DNA from 2 places in the Desulfitobacterium hafniense DCB-2 genome. Region 2 is predicted to be linked to the other one. Evidence: riboswitches for the same ligand, from Rfam matches in the RefSeq annotation. Region 2 holds a riboswitch; the other holds the start of a gene.

Region 1 (8,364 bases), 1.8 Mb from region 2:
TGCCATTAAAGCCATCAAAATCCAAACGACGGAGCAAGCCCAAAAGGCTCCTAATCCCTTTACCACCTATGCCCTTTTTTACAACGGCCAGTTCATCACCAACGAAATCCTTACCGCAAAGAGCTTTGATAAGCTTTTAATCAAAACGAACCTATCTCCACCAACTGTTCCGCCGTCACCATCTGAATGGCCTGCTCCGCTGCAGCGGGGATAACCTCGTCTGTGAAGCCGCTCTTGGAGAACTGCTTATAATGCAACACCCGCTATTCTTATATCCCCCGCACCGAGCAGACCGGTGCAATGATGGGTACACCTTGTTCATCATAGGTTATATTGGCGATCACCCCATAGACTTCTTGCAGCATGGCAGCCGTAATGACCTCCCGGGGCTCCCCCGCGCTGTAAAGAGAGCCCTTCCCATCCACCACTACAATATGTTGGGCATATCTGGCTGCAAGATTAATATCGTGCAAGACCACAATCAGATCCACATTTTGCTCCGCCACTACTCTCTGCAGCAGCTGACACAGCTCCAGCTGCTTTTGCAAATCAAGAGAGTTGACCGGCTCATCCAGCAACAGGACTTTAGGGTTTCTGACCAAGGTCTGGGCAATAAAGACCAACTTTTTCTGTCCGCCGCTTAATTCCGAAAAATTGCGGGGGGCCAGGTGTTCTATATTAAGGGACCGAAGGGTATCCATGACAATATCCAAATCTTCATCCGACACCTTATGGCTCAGTTCCGGCAATCTTCCCAGGATGACCATTTCCAAAACCGTCAGGGTCGATAGATCGACGTCCATTTGGGGTAAATAGGACATAAGCTTGATTTTATCTTCTGTACACATAGCGGTAAGGCTTTCCTGACCGTAAAAAATCTCTCCCTCATAATCCAGCAGCCCGAAAATAGCTTTAATCAAGGTGGATTTTCCCGCTCCGTTGGGACCAAGGATAACATTAAAGCCTTTGGCAAATTCGAGACTAAATCCGCTAAATACCTTATGGGAGCCTTTGCTTTTCTTATAACCTTTATAGGAAAAGTTTAAATTACTTACCTTTAACATCACATACTCCTCATTTTTTTACTGAAGATAATGGCAATAAAGAAAGGGATGCCAATGATTGAGGTGACCAGGCCGATGGGCAGGATGACCCCTCTGATAATCAGCTTGCTGATGACGAAAGCCAGACACATGACAAAAGCCCCCAGCAGTCCCGATAAAGGCATAAAAAAGCGTTGATCTTCACCCACCAGCTGGCGGGCAATATGAGGAGCGATCAGACCGACGAAACCTATGGTTCCTACAAAACAGACGGATACGGCGGCCAATAGGGAACTCACAAATATAACCATTCGCCGCACCTTGGCCGTATCCACCCCGATACTCCTGGCTTTGGTATCATCCAAAGTCATAGCGGTCAGCTTCCAGGCATTTTTGAACAAAACCAAGAAGCAGATGACCAGCACCAGGGCAACAATGAAAAACTTGCTCCAGGTGGTTTTCAACAAACTGCCGAAATTCCAGAAGATCAGGCTTTGCAGCTGATTTTCATCGGCAATATACTGCAGAACCATGGTCAGGGAGTTAAAAAGAAAATTCAGCGCCACACCGAAGAGGATAATGGCCGTTTTATTGATTTGCCGCTGACGGGAAAAGATATAAATGGCCACAGCCACCATAAGGGCAAAGATGAAAGCGTTAACCGTTACAGCCAGGGTTTCCGGGACCTTTAAGGATTTCAGAACATTGGCGTTTAAAATCAATCCCATGGCTGCTCCGAAGGAGGCGGCGGCGGAAATTCCCAGGGTATAGGGGCTGGCAATGGGATTGCGGAGGATGGTCTGCAATTCACAGCCGCTGATGCCCAGGGACGCCCCCACCACTACAGCCATAAGAGCCATAGGCAGACGGATATCCTTGATGATCATGGAGTTATGCCCATCCCCTTCCCCCGTGAACAGCACTCTTAAGATATCGTGAATCGCTATGGAAGAGGAACCGATGGAAATATTTAGGATCACCAGGGCTGCCATGCTTACGGATAGACCGATAATCAAAAAGATCCTTCTCCTGATCAGCATATTATATAATTTTCGGTTGGCATTTTCCTCATGCTTAATCTTGATTCACCCCTTAGTCTTTCTTGCATAACCGGCATCCAAAAGGGCCGCGGAGAGCCGGAGCAAAGGCCGGTCTTAAACCCCCTTGTGCCTCCAGCGTTCCGAAGCCCTTGCCGTTTTTATTTCTTTAGGGAAATACGGTCTTCAAGGCCCGTAAACCAGGTGCTGATATCGCTGCCCACCAGCATAAATTGATCGAAAAACTCATCAAGGACCGCTTCCGGATTCAGATCCTTAAATTCTTCAGGGTAGAAGAGCTTGGCCATTTTCAGACAAGGGTAAAAAGCATAAATGGAGCGGCTGGTTGAGTGGGCAAATTCATAGACATTGTTGTTTTTAACCGCCTGCAAATTGCTCCAGCCGGTTCTGTTGATAATATCATACTGAGGAGGTTCTTTCTTTTGCTTAAGACTGTCCAGCCAGCCGTCATTGACTCCGCTGAGAATGATGTAATCAGGATCGGCTTTAATGACATACTCAGGATCAAGGGTATTGCTGCTTCCTCCGGCTGATGCTTTATCTAAAAGAACGGCATCGGCAATATTGTCGCCGCCGGCAATAGCAATCGGCAGACCCCATCCGGAAACGCTGGTTCCCGTGCTCCCGTAGACCTCGGAATATCCTGACTTTTCATAATAGACCTTGGGTTTATTCTGACGCTGAGCAAGATTTTTGGCTGCAAGGAGTTCATACTGCTTATCTATGAACGCTGCTACTTCAGCGGCTTTTTCCCCCTCCTGGAAAATCTTGCCCAGGAGCTTCATGGTCTCCTGAACCGACTTATCCAATGTCTTGCCGGGAACATCGATGAGAACAATGCTGATTCCGGCCGCCGTAAGCTGTTCCTCTATTTCCAAGGCATATTTATGAGCGGCCATAGCTGAATTGACGATGAGGACATCGGGATTCATGGACAAAACCATTTCCAGGTCAAAAGGCGCGTTATGATCGGAAATCTGGCCTAAATGTTGGGTATAGTCCCCGACAATGGGCTTATACAGCTGAGCATATTTTTGGATACCGCCACCGCCGTCCTGTCCGGAAGCAACCAGCATAGCAAAAGCCTCTTCACCTTTCAGCGGTATAATATAGTCGATGACATCCATGGTGCTGATAGCATAGGAGGAAATAGGCAGGTCAAGGGTTACCTCCCGGCCTTTGACATCCTTAATGGTTATGGAACCGGTGGTTTCTTTCTTTACGGGTAGGGCACTCTTATTCAGAGGGGACATGATCGCCCCGCTCTCTTCTTCAGGGGCAACATAACCGTAGTGAACAGGATCTGCACCGGCCTCCTTTAAGGCCGCGGCCACCCCATTGATGATCCCCTTACTGGTCAGTGTCGCACCGGCAATCACGTCCACATCCAGGGATTGAGCTTCTATAATACGCTGGGGTATTTTCTCCATGGCGATGCCGCCAACATCCTCGGTTTCCGTATTTTCGCCTATGGTAATCTTTGTGATTTTTCCTTCCTGATCCACTTCCGTGGTCACTTCAAGATCTCCGTGATAACCGGCTGCTTTTGCCGTGTAAGTCCCGGCTGCAACTGCTTTTTCAGCCGGTGGGTTTTCCGCCGGTTGGTTGGCGGCTGATGAATTGCAGCCCCCCAAGAGTATGATCATGACCATGACCAATAAGGCAACTATTCTTTGGCTATAGCGTTTCTCCATTGTTCTTCACCTTTCTTCCTGACTTTTTCCTGACCGGAGTCTGAGCATCTGTCCTGGTTTTTTTATGTCTTCTCTTTAATTTTGGGCAAAGAAAATAAATCACCCTCCCCTCCGGAAAATGAATTGTAGTTTTATTAACAGGCAGGTCTCCTGGCTCGCGCCTTTATTTATCGCCTTCCCAGTCTTCGCCAGTGGCATGAAGATAAATAAATCTTTAACGGCGCTTACAGTAACGGGGGTTGCTCAGGATTTGCACCTGATTCCCTTTTCATTACTTGCGTAAACCTGTCAATAGTTTCTTATTCAGCTTTAAACAACAAGCTCTATCCCTATGTCATTAAAACAAGTTTCGTTCAATCGGCCACAGCGGCCGGGTCAATATAAGGCTTAATATCGAGTACGGGGGTATTATCCAGCATATCCACTCCCTCAAAAAACAGACGGTTGCCCTCTCTTTTCACAAACCGGACTGTGGACAGACCGATGCCGTTGGGCCGGTTGGGGGATCGTGTGGAAAACACACCCATAACCTGATTGTTTCTGCGGGAAAGGGTCATCAGCTTATATCCCTCGGATTTATGAAAGTAAAACAAAATGACCCCATACTCTCCTTCTTGGATATCGGCAATACCTTCCTGGTATTCTTCGAGAATTTCAATAACAGCCGTCGTTTCTCCCGAAAGAGTGCTTTGCCTGGGGGCTTCGCCTTTTTCCTTATAAGGAGACTTGATATAGCCGATCGGTTTCATTAAGATCTCCACTGACTTCTCCTCCTTAGGCCACTTTTATCTATGCCTGCGTTCATAATCGGCGATATTATCCAGCATTTTATACAAAATCCGCCTGGCGGTTTCCCGCTCATCCTCCGTAAAATCTTTGGCCAGAATCCGGTTTAATCCTTTAAACACTTCATGAAATTCTTGTTCAAAGTCCCTTGCTTTGGCTGTGACATAAACAATTTTCTTACGCCCGTCTTTAGGGTCTTCTTCTCTGTATACATAACCCTCTTCTTCAAGCTTTTTCAAGGCTCTCGCTGTGTTGGCCTTATCGATATTGAGTAGTTCGCTTAACTCTTCCTGAGTTATACCATCGTAATTAAACAGCAATTGGGTCAAAAATGCCCATTGTCCCTGTCCGATGTTATAGTCTTTGACATTTCTGCCGATATAGGTCTGGCTATAACGATCGATGGCTGAAATCGCTTTGATCAGTGATTTTCTTTTGTCTATACGTTCGTTCATGCTCTTTCCTTTTAGTTATGTCGGCAGCGTTCAGGATTAATTCGTTGCTATCGCAACCAATTAATCCTAAAAACCCCTATTATTTTGTTGTTTTTCAACACAAGTTATTAATATGCTATACTATTCAATAAAATCTGTCAACTACTCTATTGATAACTTTCTCTTATGGCGACAAGGTTTAACAATCCTGTATGATGCCTAATTTCTTAACGCTAAGCATTAATACAAGATAGGATTTAACCAGATAAGTCCAAGATAGGACAGAGGAAATCTGAACACAACAAATAGCAACACAGAGAAAACACCTGTCAGCACATATTTTTCATTGTCTCTATAATTTTGGAATAGAGGATTTAGGGCACTATAAATGCCGCAAAATACTAAAAGATACAGAAGGCACGCCATCAGATAAGCTGGAAAAGGCACATTATAACCCTCTTCAGGACCCATTATTTTCATTTCAAACTTAAGTGCTATAATGCTGAGAAAAAAGCTTATTATTAAAAGCAGGACACTTAACACTAATCTTTTCACTTTTAGTCCCCCTCCTCTCTTGGGTGACTTTAGAAAACATCGGCTCCGCCGCCGATAGACCGCAGGCCTATTCCCATCATATTGGCCCATATAGAGCTGCCCTAACTACTTTAGTTATTTGATAACTCACAATACATATCATCAATATCATGCTACTACTTAACCATATATGTCATTGAACCCTATTTTACCCTATAGGAGATCCTTGCCGCCAGCCGCCCTACCGTTCTCATGGGAATAATTCGCGCCAGCACCGATGTAAGCCCACCGAATTTACGGTATAAAATGTTAAATAAAAAAAAGGATTTGCGCTGGGCCTTATGTTCCGGCCTGCGGCGCCATATATTGGGAAAGGAATAAAACTCCCGGTAGATCCATAGATAGCCCTTATATAATTCCTCTGCCGTCATTCCCTTGGGCTGAAAGACCACATGAGCTGTATTGTACCTGGACAGTTCATGATCGAGGATGCGGCCTTCCTCTTTCATCCGGCCATGCAATTCTGTGCCGGGATAGGGAGTGAGAATATGGGAGGTCAGGGTTTCAATTTTGTTCTTGACCAGCCAGTCCAGTGTTCTCTGAAAAACATCCGGTTCATCCCCATCCAGACCGAATACCATGCTGGCATTGATCATAATGCCCCGGCTGTGTATTGCTGTGACAATCCTTTCATACTTCTCAAACTGATTATCCTTATTTACGCCATGCAATGAGGAATTATTGATCGATTCAAAACCGATAAAAAGGCTTTGGCAGCCCGTTTCTGCCATCAAATCCAGGACATCGGGATAGTCGGCGATTTTCGTGGTGACAGCGGCGCTCCATTTTAACTCCCTGCCCCGCAGATGATTAAGCAATTCACGAGTGTAGGCAGGCACACCGATGAAATTATCGTCAATAAACAGGATATGCCGGGTTCCCAGGCCTTCGATATCTCTGAGCACATCCGTAACGGGGCGGCGGATATACATCCTGTTCCGGCAGCTGTTGTAGCAGAAGCCACAGCGGTTGGGGCAGCCGCGGCTTGTGGTCATGATATTGGTATAGAGGTAGCGGTTTTTATCGATTCGGTGATAAGCCGGAGAAGCAATCTCCTCCCCCCGGAAATCCGTCATATCATGATAGACCTGCTGTAATCGGCTTTCTTCCGCATCTTCGATCATCCGTTCCCATACCCGCTCGGCAGCGCCGATACAAATGGCGTCGAAATATCCCCGGCATTCATCCGGACTGCTGGTAACATGAATTCCCCCGGCTACAACGGGTATCCCCAAACGGTGGAATTCTTCGGCAATCTCTACGGCTCTGGGCATGACATCCAAGGTAATGGTGATACCAACCAGCTCTGCGCCGCAAGCATAATCTATTTTCTCCACATTCTCATTCACCATGATCACCTCGTGACCCTCAGGTGTGAGACCCATCAAAGTAAGCAGTGACAAGGGAGGAGACATACGGGTCTTCAGATCCGTATCCATAGGCCTTTTATTCATTTTAGGCTGGATCAGTGCAATTTTCATAATCTCTTATCTCCACTGCTAGCTTCTAGCTTCTAATTTCTATCTCCATCTGCATATCAGCACATAAACCAAATCCGCCAGTACTACCGTCACCCAGTGTATAACGATGAACAGCGTAAACTTTTCTACAATACCGTTAGGTTCACTTAAAACCAGCAAATAGAATATGGCAATAGCAGCAAGGGTAAGAATCGTCGCTACCGCCAAGCACTTGATCAGGACGTCTGTGTGATACTCATCATAAGGATGCCTGCGCGTCAAAAGCATCAACACAACCAAAATGGATAGGGCTATCAAGACGTAGGCGATGTAAGCATGATATCCGGAAGCCAGAAAATAGCTCCAACCGGTCCAAAAGGAACTTTTGCCGTCCGACCGGCTGTAGTACAAAAGATTAACAAACTCAACATGACCGGCAGTTACGATAAAGATTAGACTGTAAAAGGCTGTAAAGAGGCTTAGACCGATAGCATTGGTGGCCGGATTCTTAAGCAGTTGCTTCATTTTCTATCCTCCTCAATGAAAAGAAAGAGCTCCTCAATGGACACCTTAAAAAGTTTGGCCAGATCATAAGCAAGCCATAGGGAAGGATTAAATTTACCTGTCTCTATGGCATTGATGGCCTGACGTGAAACTCCCACTTTTTCTCCCAGCTCTTTTTGGGTAAGTCCCCATTCCTCGCGCAATATCCTTACTTTATTGTGCATGGCATTGTCTCCCCCTATGATGTAAGGTACACCTTATACAAAACATAACAGAGTCTTCCCGGGATGTCAAGTGTACCTGACATTTCCCTTTTTTACGAACTTTATTGCCTTCAAAATCTTAGCAATTTGACAATCATATTCTTGAAGTGCTATAATAACCTGCAAATTTAGAGAATAAAGGGGACATAATAATCTATGTATTCCGTCCGTTTAAGGTAAACAGGCAATAAAAAAGCAGTAAATCCTTCCACATTGTGGGCTTTTTTGTTGTGTTTATCTTTGCGGGCAAGGACATGGAAAACAGGCGGGGTATAGCCATTTCAGGCTATCCTTGTTGTTGTTTGTCTTTTTTCGTTGATATGCAGATCGAAAGCCCATCTAGAGGCTGGCGATCTGCATTTTTTATTGCCATATCAAACTATGAACTATGCAATAAAAAACGGGAGGAGCCAACTATGGAACTGTTATTAAAAGCAACTGATATTTATGTGGAATATAAAGGCCGCGAAATATTGAGCATCAATGAATTGGAATTATATAATTACGACCGTATTGGATTGGTGGGCA
Region 2 (8,364 bases):
CAGTGCAATTACAGAGTATTGAAAAGAGGGTATCTTCCGGTCATAGCCCTTCCTGTGCAGAGATATTGCTGTCTACCATTCAAGAGATGAATCGTGAGGAGAATCTCTTGAAAGCATTAGATCTCTTTACTCAGCGAAGCTTGGTGTTGTTTGACTGTGATGTAGCTGCAATCTACCTTTTGGAGCAAGGGAAATACAAGCCTTTCTCTGTTAGCTTTCGTGATGATAAGGACAGGGAAACGCTGATGTTAAGGGAATTTCCTCAGGATTTCCGGGAAATTGGTACTGAAGTCGTCGAAACGGATGAGGAATGGGTTTTGGCATTAAGCCATTTTGGCAAAACCTTAGGTGCTTATGTTCTCAAAGGCAGGCGATCTCAGTGCAGGGATGAGGGGTCAGCAGTCTTTGTAAAGCAAGTCATTTCGATTATATCTTCTTTTATATTCGAGAGAATATTGAAAATCGACTCTCTGAGCAGGGAACAAGCCTTAACCTTATTATTGCGGGGAACGGAGATTCTTGTTCGTGCTGACTCTGAGGAGCAGCTTTTATCGGAAGCCGGAGAAATGGCCATGGAAATTCTGTTTTTGCCCGGGGGATTTTTTCTCCTGGAGGGGGCCGGAGGGACTTGGGAAATCCGTTCACCCTTTGGGCGGCTGAAACAGGAGATGGAGTGGGATTGGCGAACTTGGGTCAGGCAATACATCTCTAAAGAAGAATGTTGTCTGAGAAGTGCTAAGGTTCACTTTTTTGATATTGAAAATAATCCTTTTAAATGGGAACGTGTGTGGATACATCCTCTCCAGACCCATAGCGGGGTGGTCGGCGAGCTGTGGCTGATGAATGCCGGTAAGTACCTTAATGATCAGGAGCAGGAGATACTGACTGCCTTTATCCGGGTGGTTGGGGTTGCTTTAGAGACCATTCGCCAGCGTGAGGAGCTGGCCCGCTTGGCCAATACGGATCGTTTGACAGGAATACTGAACCGCCAGGGGTTCGAGCAGCGTGTTCGGGAAGAAATAGCCAGTACCTTAAGGAGAGACTCACGTTTTCTGTTCCTGGTTCTTGATTTGGATCGATTTAAACAGCTCAATGATACTCTGGGCCATCCCATGGGTGACCGGGCCCTGAAAGAAATTGCTCAGAACCTGCGCTGCGCGGTACGGGAGCAGGATATTGTGGCCCGGACCGGTGGTGATGAATTTACAGTGGTGCTGACGGACATCGCCCTGAATGAAGAGTCCCTGACTGTGATTGAACGGATGAGAAAGAGCATGCATCTGGAAGAATATAATTTAGGAGTCAGTATTGGAGTCGCAGAATTTCCAACGGAAGGCCGTACCTATGATGAATTGTACCGTTTAGCAGACCAAAGGCTTTATAGAGGCAAGAATTCAGGGAAAGGAAATATCATAGCGGACTAACCCTCCAAACGGGGGGGTCTTTTATTTGATAGGGATTTCGTGGTATCCTGAAACAGGCAGCGAAACCTTGGATCTTCCTCACAGAGGATAACTATTGCAGAGGGTGTGACATGAATGAAGAAATATTTACGCACAATTTTGGAATGGGGAATTTTGATTGTAGTCGCCTGGGTGTTGTCCTTTGGCATCAGGACCTATCTTATTGACACCCGCATCGTCCCGACCGGTTCCATGCTCCCTACTATCCAACTTCAGGATCGCTTAATCTTCGATAAGGTGTTTTACAAAAATAAACCCCTCCAGCGTGGGGATATCATTATGTTTACCGCTCCGGAGGGTTCGGGAGAGCATGATGATTTGGTGAAGCGGATCATCGGTTTGCCTGGGGACACTTTAGAGGTCAGAGAAGGCAAGGTCTGGATCAATGGTGAAGCCATCGAGGAACCTTATCTGAAAGAGGCTCCTGAATATGAATATGGACCTATCCAGATTCCTGAGGGAGCGTATCTTGTGTTTGGGGATAATCGCAACAACAGCAAGGACAGTCATGTCTGGGGGTTTGTTCCTGAAGAGAATATCGAAGGCAAGGTTCTGCTGCGTTATTGGCCTCTGGAACGCTGGGGCGCCCTTAAGTAAGAAATACTGATTCAGGTATATTACCTATTAAATTTAATCGTGGAGTGGAAAGGAGAAGCCAATGAAATACGCCAAATGGATGAAGAATGTAGGGGAAGGATTTATCGGGGAAATGCTCAGAGCAGCCCAAAACCCCGCGATGATATCTTTTGCCGGAGGATTGCCTGCCTTGGATCTTTTTCCTACCCAGGATTTACAGGCCGCCTTTCAAAAGGTTTTTGAAGAACAGGGGAATGCGGCCCTGCAATACGCACAGACCGCGGGATATCCGGAATTAAGGTCATGGGTTGCCTCTCAGCACCAACGCAGCCAAAGGCCGGCCCGAACTGCCGAGGTTATCATCACTACCGGAAGCCAGCAGGGATTGAGCTTATTGGCCCAAACTTTTTTGGATCCGGGAGATACGGTATTCCTGGAGACGCCCACCTATTTGGGGGCTATTCAGGCTTTTGAAGGATTTCGGGCTGATTTTCAGATGATTCCCTGTGATGAAGAAGGGATTCTTCCCGATGAGCTGGAGAAAGCTTTGGCTTTCACCACCCCTAAATTTCTTTACTTAATACCTAATTATCAAAACCCTTCAGGGAGAGTTATGGGGCTGGAGCGGAGAAAAGAGCTCCTTAAAGTGTCCCAGAAATACGGCCTGCTGCTTGTCGAGGATAATCCCTATGGAGAATTGCGCTATGAAGGAGAGCCCATCCCCCATCTGGCGGAATTAGGGGAAAATGTCATCTATCTGGGGACTTTTTCCAAGGTTTTGGCACCGGGGCTGCGCATCGGCTATGTGCTTGCCGACGAAGATATTATTATGCATCTGGAGCAGACCAAGGAAGGTGTGGACCTTCATAGCAATAACCTGACTCAGAGAGCCATCTATGAATATTTGCAAAAGGATCTTTTGCCGGATCATATACTGAAGCTGCGGGAAGTCTACAATGTTCGCCGTAAGGCCATGGTGGAGTCCATCCAGACCTATCTGGGAGACAGGGTGGAGATGAAGGTGCCGGCAGGCGGCCTGTTCCTCTGGGCCAAGCTCATGGGGGTGAACAATAGTTTTGACTATGTGCAAGATATGATTCGCCAAAATGTTCTTTATGTTCCCGGCGCTCTTTTCTACGCCGATGGCCGGGTGTCCAATGAAATGCGTCTCAACTATTCCTGTTCCACACCGGAGATTATCGAAGAGGGAATGAGGCGCTTGGCCCGGGGCTTGAATCAATAGGGTTGAAATATAAGCATGAAAAGGCTTTGCTGACCGTACTGAAAGCAAAAATGCCGTTGCACGAACTTTACAGTTCCTTGGGCAACGGCTTCTTTGTCGTCAGAGCAGATTGTCTGCTGTCCGGCTGCCTGGCTCCCTGGGCGGCACAGCTCAAATTCGTAAGCGATTCCGAATTTCAGGGGTAAAGCAATGGGAAGGCCCCTAAAAGAAAGAGCAGTTCGGAAAGTTCAATGCTGGCACCATAGAGATCCCCGGTTAACCCTCCGAGGAGGCGGGAGACCTTGCGGGTGAACAAGAGGATGAAGAGGGTGGCCAGAATAAAGCCGGCAATCCCCGGCCATTGCAACACCCAATAGGTGAGGAAAAGGAGCAGCAGCCCCTCCCCCAGGAATAGCCACCGGGTTTGGCGGGAGGTTTCATGAAATCCCTGGCCAAATCCCTGGGCCCGGGCATAGGGGAAATAATGAACCCCAATCAGAAAAATCCAGCGGGAGAGGATGGGCATGAAAAGAACCAGGTAAGGAACTAAAGGGGAAGAGAGGGCGAGGAGCCCGGCCAAAAGACTGAATTTGAGCAGCAGGTATACCATGGCGCTCAACGCACCGAAAGCTCCCACATGGCTGTCTTTCATAATCTCCAGCATGCGTTCAGGTGTCCGCGCTGAAAGCAAGCCGTCCATACTATCCATCAAGCCATCAAGGTGAATTCCCCCGGTGAGAATAAGTTCCAGGGCAAGCAGCAAGGCAGCCGTAACCAGGGGCGGGTAGTGAGGAAGGAGCAGGGTTAAGGCCAACCATAAGGCTCCGCCCAGAATCAGGCCCACCAAAGGATAATAATGCTGACTTTGGGTGAATTCTTCCGAGGTCACCTGCTCCGGCTGAGGGAGTGGTATTCGGGTCAGGAAGGTCAGGGCGATCCATAATTTGCGCATGCTAGGCATCCTCTCGCCGCAAGGAATCCAGTAAGGCCTGACCGGCAGCTTTGATCTCCGTCGGATAGCCGGCGACCACGGAATAGACCTGCTGGGCGCTCTGTCCCAGGATCTGGTTGGCCCTGCCGGCCAGATCCCGGTAAATCCTGGAAAGGGGATTATCCGGGACGATACCATCTCCCACTTCATTGGTGACCATAATCACCTGAGGGGTAATATCCCGGGCTATACGGGCGACAATGCGGACCTGTTCGAGAATCTTCTGCTCCAGCCTATGGAGGGCCCGGGTATACTCCTGCTCAGTCAGATGATCTTCTGCTGGATAGTGGGCAAGGAGGAGATTGGTCAGCCACAGGGTTACACAATCCACCAAAAGGACCCCTTTGTTCTGAGCATGGCGTTCCAACACAGAGGAGAGGGCAAGGGGTTCTTCCACTAAGCCCCAATGGGCAGGGCGCTGGTCCTGATGTTTTTTGACACGCAAAGCCATTTCTTCATCATAGACCTGGGCCGTGGCGATGTAGGTGACAGGCAGGCCGGGATGAGCGGCCAGGAGCTCGGCAAAGCGGCTTTTGCCACTGCGGGCTCCACCGGTTATGAGCACAAAATCTGACATAATTACCTCCGGTGATTGCTTAGTTTTTACCGCTGACTCCTGCGGATTCAAAAGTAGCCATCTCGTTGAGAATGCGGATGGAGGCATCCAGAAGATGGAAAGCGATAGCGGCTCCGGTTCCCTCTCCCAAGCGGAAATCCAGATGCATGATGGGTTTTAGCTCCAGTTGTTCCAGGGCGGCTCGATGGCCGATCTCCGCAGAAGAATGGGAGGGAATCAGGAAGAAGCGGGCCGTAGGGCAGATGCGGACAGCGATGAGAGCAGCGGCAGTGGAGATGACCCCATCTAAAAGGATGGGGACACGGGAATAGGCTGCGGTCAGAATTGCCCCGGCCAGGGCACCGATCTCCAAGCCCCCTATTTTGCTGAGGATATCCACTCCATCCTTAGGATCGGGCTGATTGATGGCGATAGAACGGGCGATGACGTTTTGCTTGCGGATGAGTCCTTCATCATCCAGACCGGTGCCCCTTCCGGTAACCTCCTGGGGCGGCAAACCTGTCAAGAGAGAAATAATGGCTGTACTGGGGGTGGTATTGCCGATGCCCACTTCCCCTGTGGCCAGGACATTCACTCCGGAATCGATAGCCTGGCGGGCGATTTTAGCTCCGGTCAGCAGGGAGAGCAGAGCTTCTTTACGGCTCATAGCCGGTCCCTGGGCCATGTTATGGGTTCCGTTCATGATGCGGTGAGCCATAAGCTCGGGCGGATCCAGCGGGAAAGCCATGCCCACATCGGTGCAGATCACTTCGGCGCCGGCATGACGGGCCAGGACATTGATCCCTGCCCCGCCGCCCAGGAAATTATAGAACATTTGCGGGGTTACTTCCTGAGGGAAGGCACTGACCCCTTCCGCCACCACGCCGTGGTCTCCGGCCATGACGAGAATGGCCTTTTTTTGTACTTCCGGCCAAGGCTGACCTTGAATCCCGCCCAATTGTTTGGCGAGGGCTTCCAGGACTCCTAAACTGCCTTGGGGTTTGGTTAAGGAATCTAAACGGGTTTGTACAGCGGCCATGACCTGTTCGTCAAGACCGTGTATTCCCTGGATAAGATGGTCTAAGGCGGTTTCACATTCCTCCAGGGAAGCGTCACTCAGGTTTTCCTGTCTTAAGAAGTCATCCACTAGCTTGTCCTGTTCTAATTCGGTTTTACTCATCTGTATTCCTCTCCTTTAAAAAAAATAAAGTCCCGCCACTTCATAAGTGGTCGGGACTTTGCCTTCGTCGCCGCTGCTTTCCATAGCACCCATGGAAAGGCTTTCTTCATTCCTGGCAGGTCTCCTGGCTTGGATTCAAACGCCGCTACCCCTTCCCGGTCTGGCCGGTGGTTATGGTTCAGGCTCATCCTACACAGTGGTGGGTCCGCACCGGAATCGCACCGGTTTCCCTATTCTCCCCTTGGGGGCACCAAAGAATGGACTTTTTTTAACTAATTATAGAATAGCAAAGAAGAAGATTTTGTCAACCCTTTACTTAAAGAATTGCAGGATTTAAGATAGTACTAAGAATTGTACTAGAACACAAGAAGAAAACAAGGATGTGCATAATGTGAATAGGACGAAAATTACCCGGTTATCCCTTCTTTTTGACGGAATGGTTGTTTTCCGAGGCATCATAGGGGATCCGGTGGCAGTTTCTTTCCAAAAACTGCTCCAGGGGATAGGGAGCAGGGAGTTTGATCTGATGGCAATTTATAAAGATTATCATCATTTCTGCTCCTTGGCGACTCAGGCTCATTGGCCTGATTATCTTTGGGAGCGTATGCTTCAGGATGACAATGAGCTGGCCAGGCAAACGGCTCAACAGGGAAAGGACCGGGTTCCCGCCGGGCTGCGCCGACTGGCCGGGCGGGAGCTGCTCTATTTGCGGGAGCTTGCCGGGCTGAAGGCGGAAGATATTAAAGGGGCTGTCAAGGCACGGTGTGCAGAGCAAGGGGCGGAAGAACCGGGCCTCTGGCTGGAGGAACCATTGAGCCCGGAAAGCTGGCCTGGTTGGCTGAGTCTTCCGGATATGGATAGGGAAAAAGAAACTTATGCAAAAGAAGAGAATCGGGCTGAAAACTATCTCCTTTCCTCTCAGAAAAAGTTGAAGCAGAGTCTGCTTCGGGGAAGGTCAGAGGAAATGGTGGATGCGCTGCTTGCTTATTATCAAACCATGGGTACCGGATTGTTCGGCCGGTGCATGGCTCTCAAATGGCGGGGCCGTGCGGAAAGGCTGGAAGGGGTACACCCTGAGCCCATGCGCATCAGCAAGTTGATTAATCAGGAACGGGAGCAGGGAATCATCCTCCAGAATACGGAATTTTTCCTGAAAGGCCTTCCGGCTAATAATGTGATTCTCTATGGCAACCGTGGGACTGGGAAATCTTCCTTGGTGAAAGCTTTAGTGCAGGAATATGGTGAACAGGGACTGCGCCTGGTGGAATTATCGAAAACAGACTTGCATGACTACCCCAAGATTATTCGGCTCCTGGCCAAGCAGCCTTTGAAGTTCATTCTGTTTATTGACGATCTTTCTTTTGAAGACACGGAAAGTGATTATAAGAATCTGAAGACCCTGCTGGAGGGAGGGCTGGAAGGGAAGCCCCAAAACGTGCTGATCTATGCCACCTCCAACCGGCGTCATTTGATCAGAGAAACCTTCGGCGAACGGCAAGTCGAGGAAGTCCACCGGCGGGACAACATGGAGGAAAAATTGTCCTTATCCGACCGCTTCGGCATTACGGTCACCTTCCCCACACCGGACCAGGAAGGCTATCTGAAGATTGTGGAGGAGTTAGCAACTCAGGAAGGGCTGACACTTCCCAAGGAGGAGTTAAGACAGCAGGCGCTGCGCTGGGTGATGAATCATAATGCCCGCTCAGGGAGAACCGCCCGTCAGTTTGTGGATTTTCTGGTGGCCAGGGAAGGGTTGGCCGCTCAGCAATAGTTTTGGATAGCCGGCTTAGGGGGCCGGCTTTTTTCTTGCGCCCAAGCCCCCGCCTCTTGGAAAATGTATAGTATAAGGCTGAGCGTTCATCCTAATACTAACTTATCCGTAATGATGAAAGTGTGAAATTCATGAATATAAAAATCTCAAGCCGTCAATCCTTTTGTACTTATTTCGTGATTGTTTCCCTATCTATAGGCATGCCCAATCTGATCATAAGAGATTTGGAGCAGGATTTTTGGCAGGCCCTCCTGGTGGCTATAGTTATAGAAACAATGCTGGGTTTTTTCTTATATAAAATGGGGAGGACCTATGCCAATCAGACGATTTTTCAATACAGTGAGAAAATCCTCGGCAAAATCTTAGGCAAGATAAGCGTTGGCATGTTCAGCCTTTACTTTATTAGTGTAGCCATCACCCTTACCCAAAGTCTTATGGAATTCTTTGGTTCGATGGCGATGCCGGAAACTCCGCGCTACGTTTTTGCCATTTTGCTCTTGCTGGTGAGCACCTATGCCTGCAGTGCCGGGCTGGAGGTGATTATGCGGCTTTCTGAGATTGTCGCCCCCTTTGTGCTGGGCTCCTTTCTCTTTATCATGCTGTTT

The links. Region 2 has a riboswitch for cobalamin ahead of cobT (nicotinate-nucleotide--dimethylbenzimidazole phosphoribosyltransferase). Riboswitches for the same ligand answer to the same signal wherever they lie in the genome.
Region 1: linked by a shared signal. The riboswitch ahead of DHAF_RS00145 (ABC transporter substrate-binding protein) and the one ahead of cobT (nicotinate-nucleotide--dimethylbenzimidazole phosphoribosyltransferase) in region 2 are both predicted to bind cobalamin.

The regions. Positions count from the first base shown of each region.
Region 1 is NC_011830.1:18,741-27,104, reverse strand. Features, by position in the region: gene DHAF_RS00160 (GNAT family N-acetyltransferase) at 1-214, shown strand, start outside; gene DHAF_RS00155 (ABC transporter ATP-binding protein) at 270-1,064, opposite strand; gene DHAF_RS00150 (FecCD family ABC transporter permease) at 1,064-2,059, opposite strand; gene DHAF_RS00145 (ABC transporter substrate-binding protein) at 2,242-3,795, opposite strand; cobalamin riboswitch at 3,919-4,099, opposite strand; gene tsaA (tRNA (N6-threonylcarbamoyladenosine(37)-N6)-methyltransferase TrmO) at 4,149-4,556, opposite strand; gene DHAF_RS00135 (MarR family winged helix-turn-helix transcriptional regulator) at 4,581-5,036, opposite strand; gene DHAF_RS00130 (hypothetical protein) at 5,256-5,570, opposite strand; gene DHAF_RS00125 (B12-binding domain-containing radical SAM protein) at 5,753-7,090, opposite strand; gene DHAF_RS00120 (hypothetical protein) at 7,130-7,594, opposite strand; gene DHAF_RS00115 (helix-turn-helix transcriptional regulator) at 7,591-7,797, opposite strand; gene DHAF_RS00110 (Msr family ABC-F type ribosomal protection protein) at 8,253-8,364, shown strand, end outside.
Region 2 is NC_011830.1:3,513,059-3,521,422, reverse strand. Features, by position in the region: gene DHAF_RS16420 (diguanylate cyclase) at 1-1,424, shown strand, start outside; gene lepB (signal peptidase I) at 1,539-2,060, shown strand; gene DHAF_RS16410 (aminotransferase-like domain-containing protein) at 2,122-3,282, shown strand; gene DHAF_RS16405 (hypothetical protein) at 3,285-3,467, shown strand; gene cobS (adenosylcobinamide-GDP ribazoletransferase) at 3,458-4,222, opposite strand; gene cobU (bifunctional adenosylcobinamide kinase/adenosylcobinamide-phosphate guanylyltransferase) at 4,215-4,829, opposite strand; gene cobT (nicotinate-nucleotide--dimethylbenzimidazole phosphoribosyltransferase) at 4,849-5,988, opposite strand; cobalamin riboswitch at 6,086-6,259, opposite strand; gene DHAF_RS16385 (ATP-binding protein) at 6,380-7,759, shown strand; gene DHAF_RS16380 (GerAB/ArcD/ProY family transporter) at 7,891-8,364, shown strand, end outside.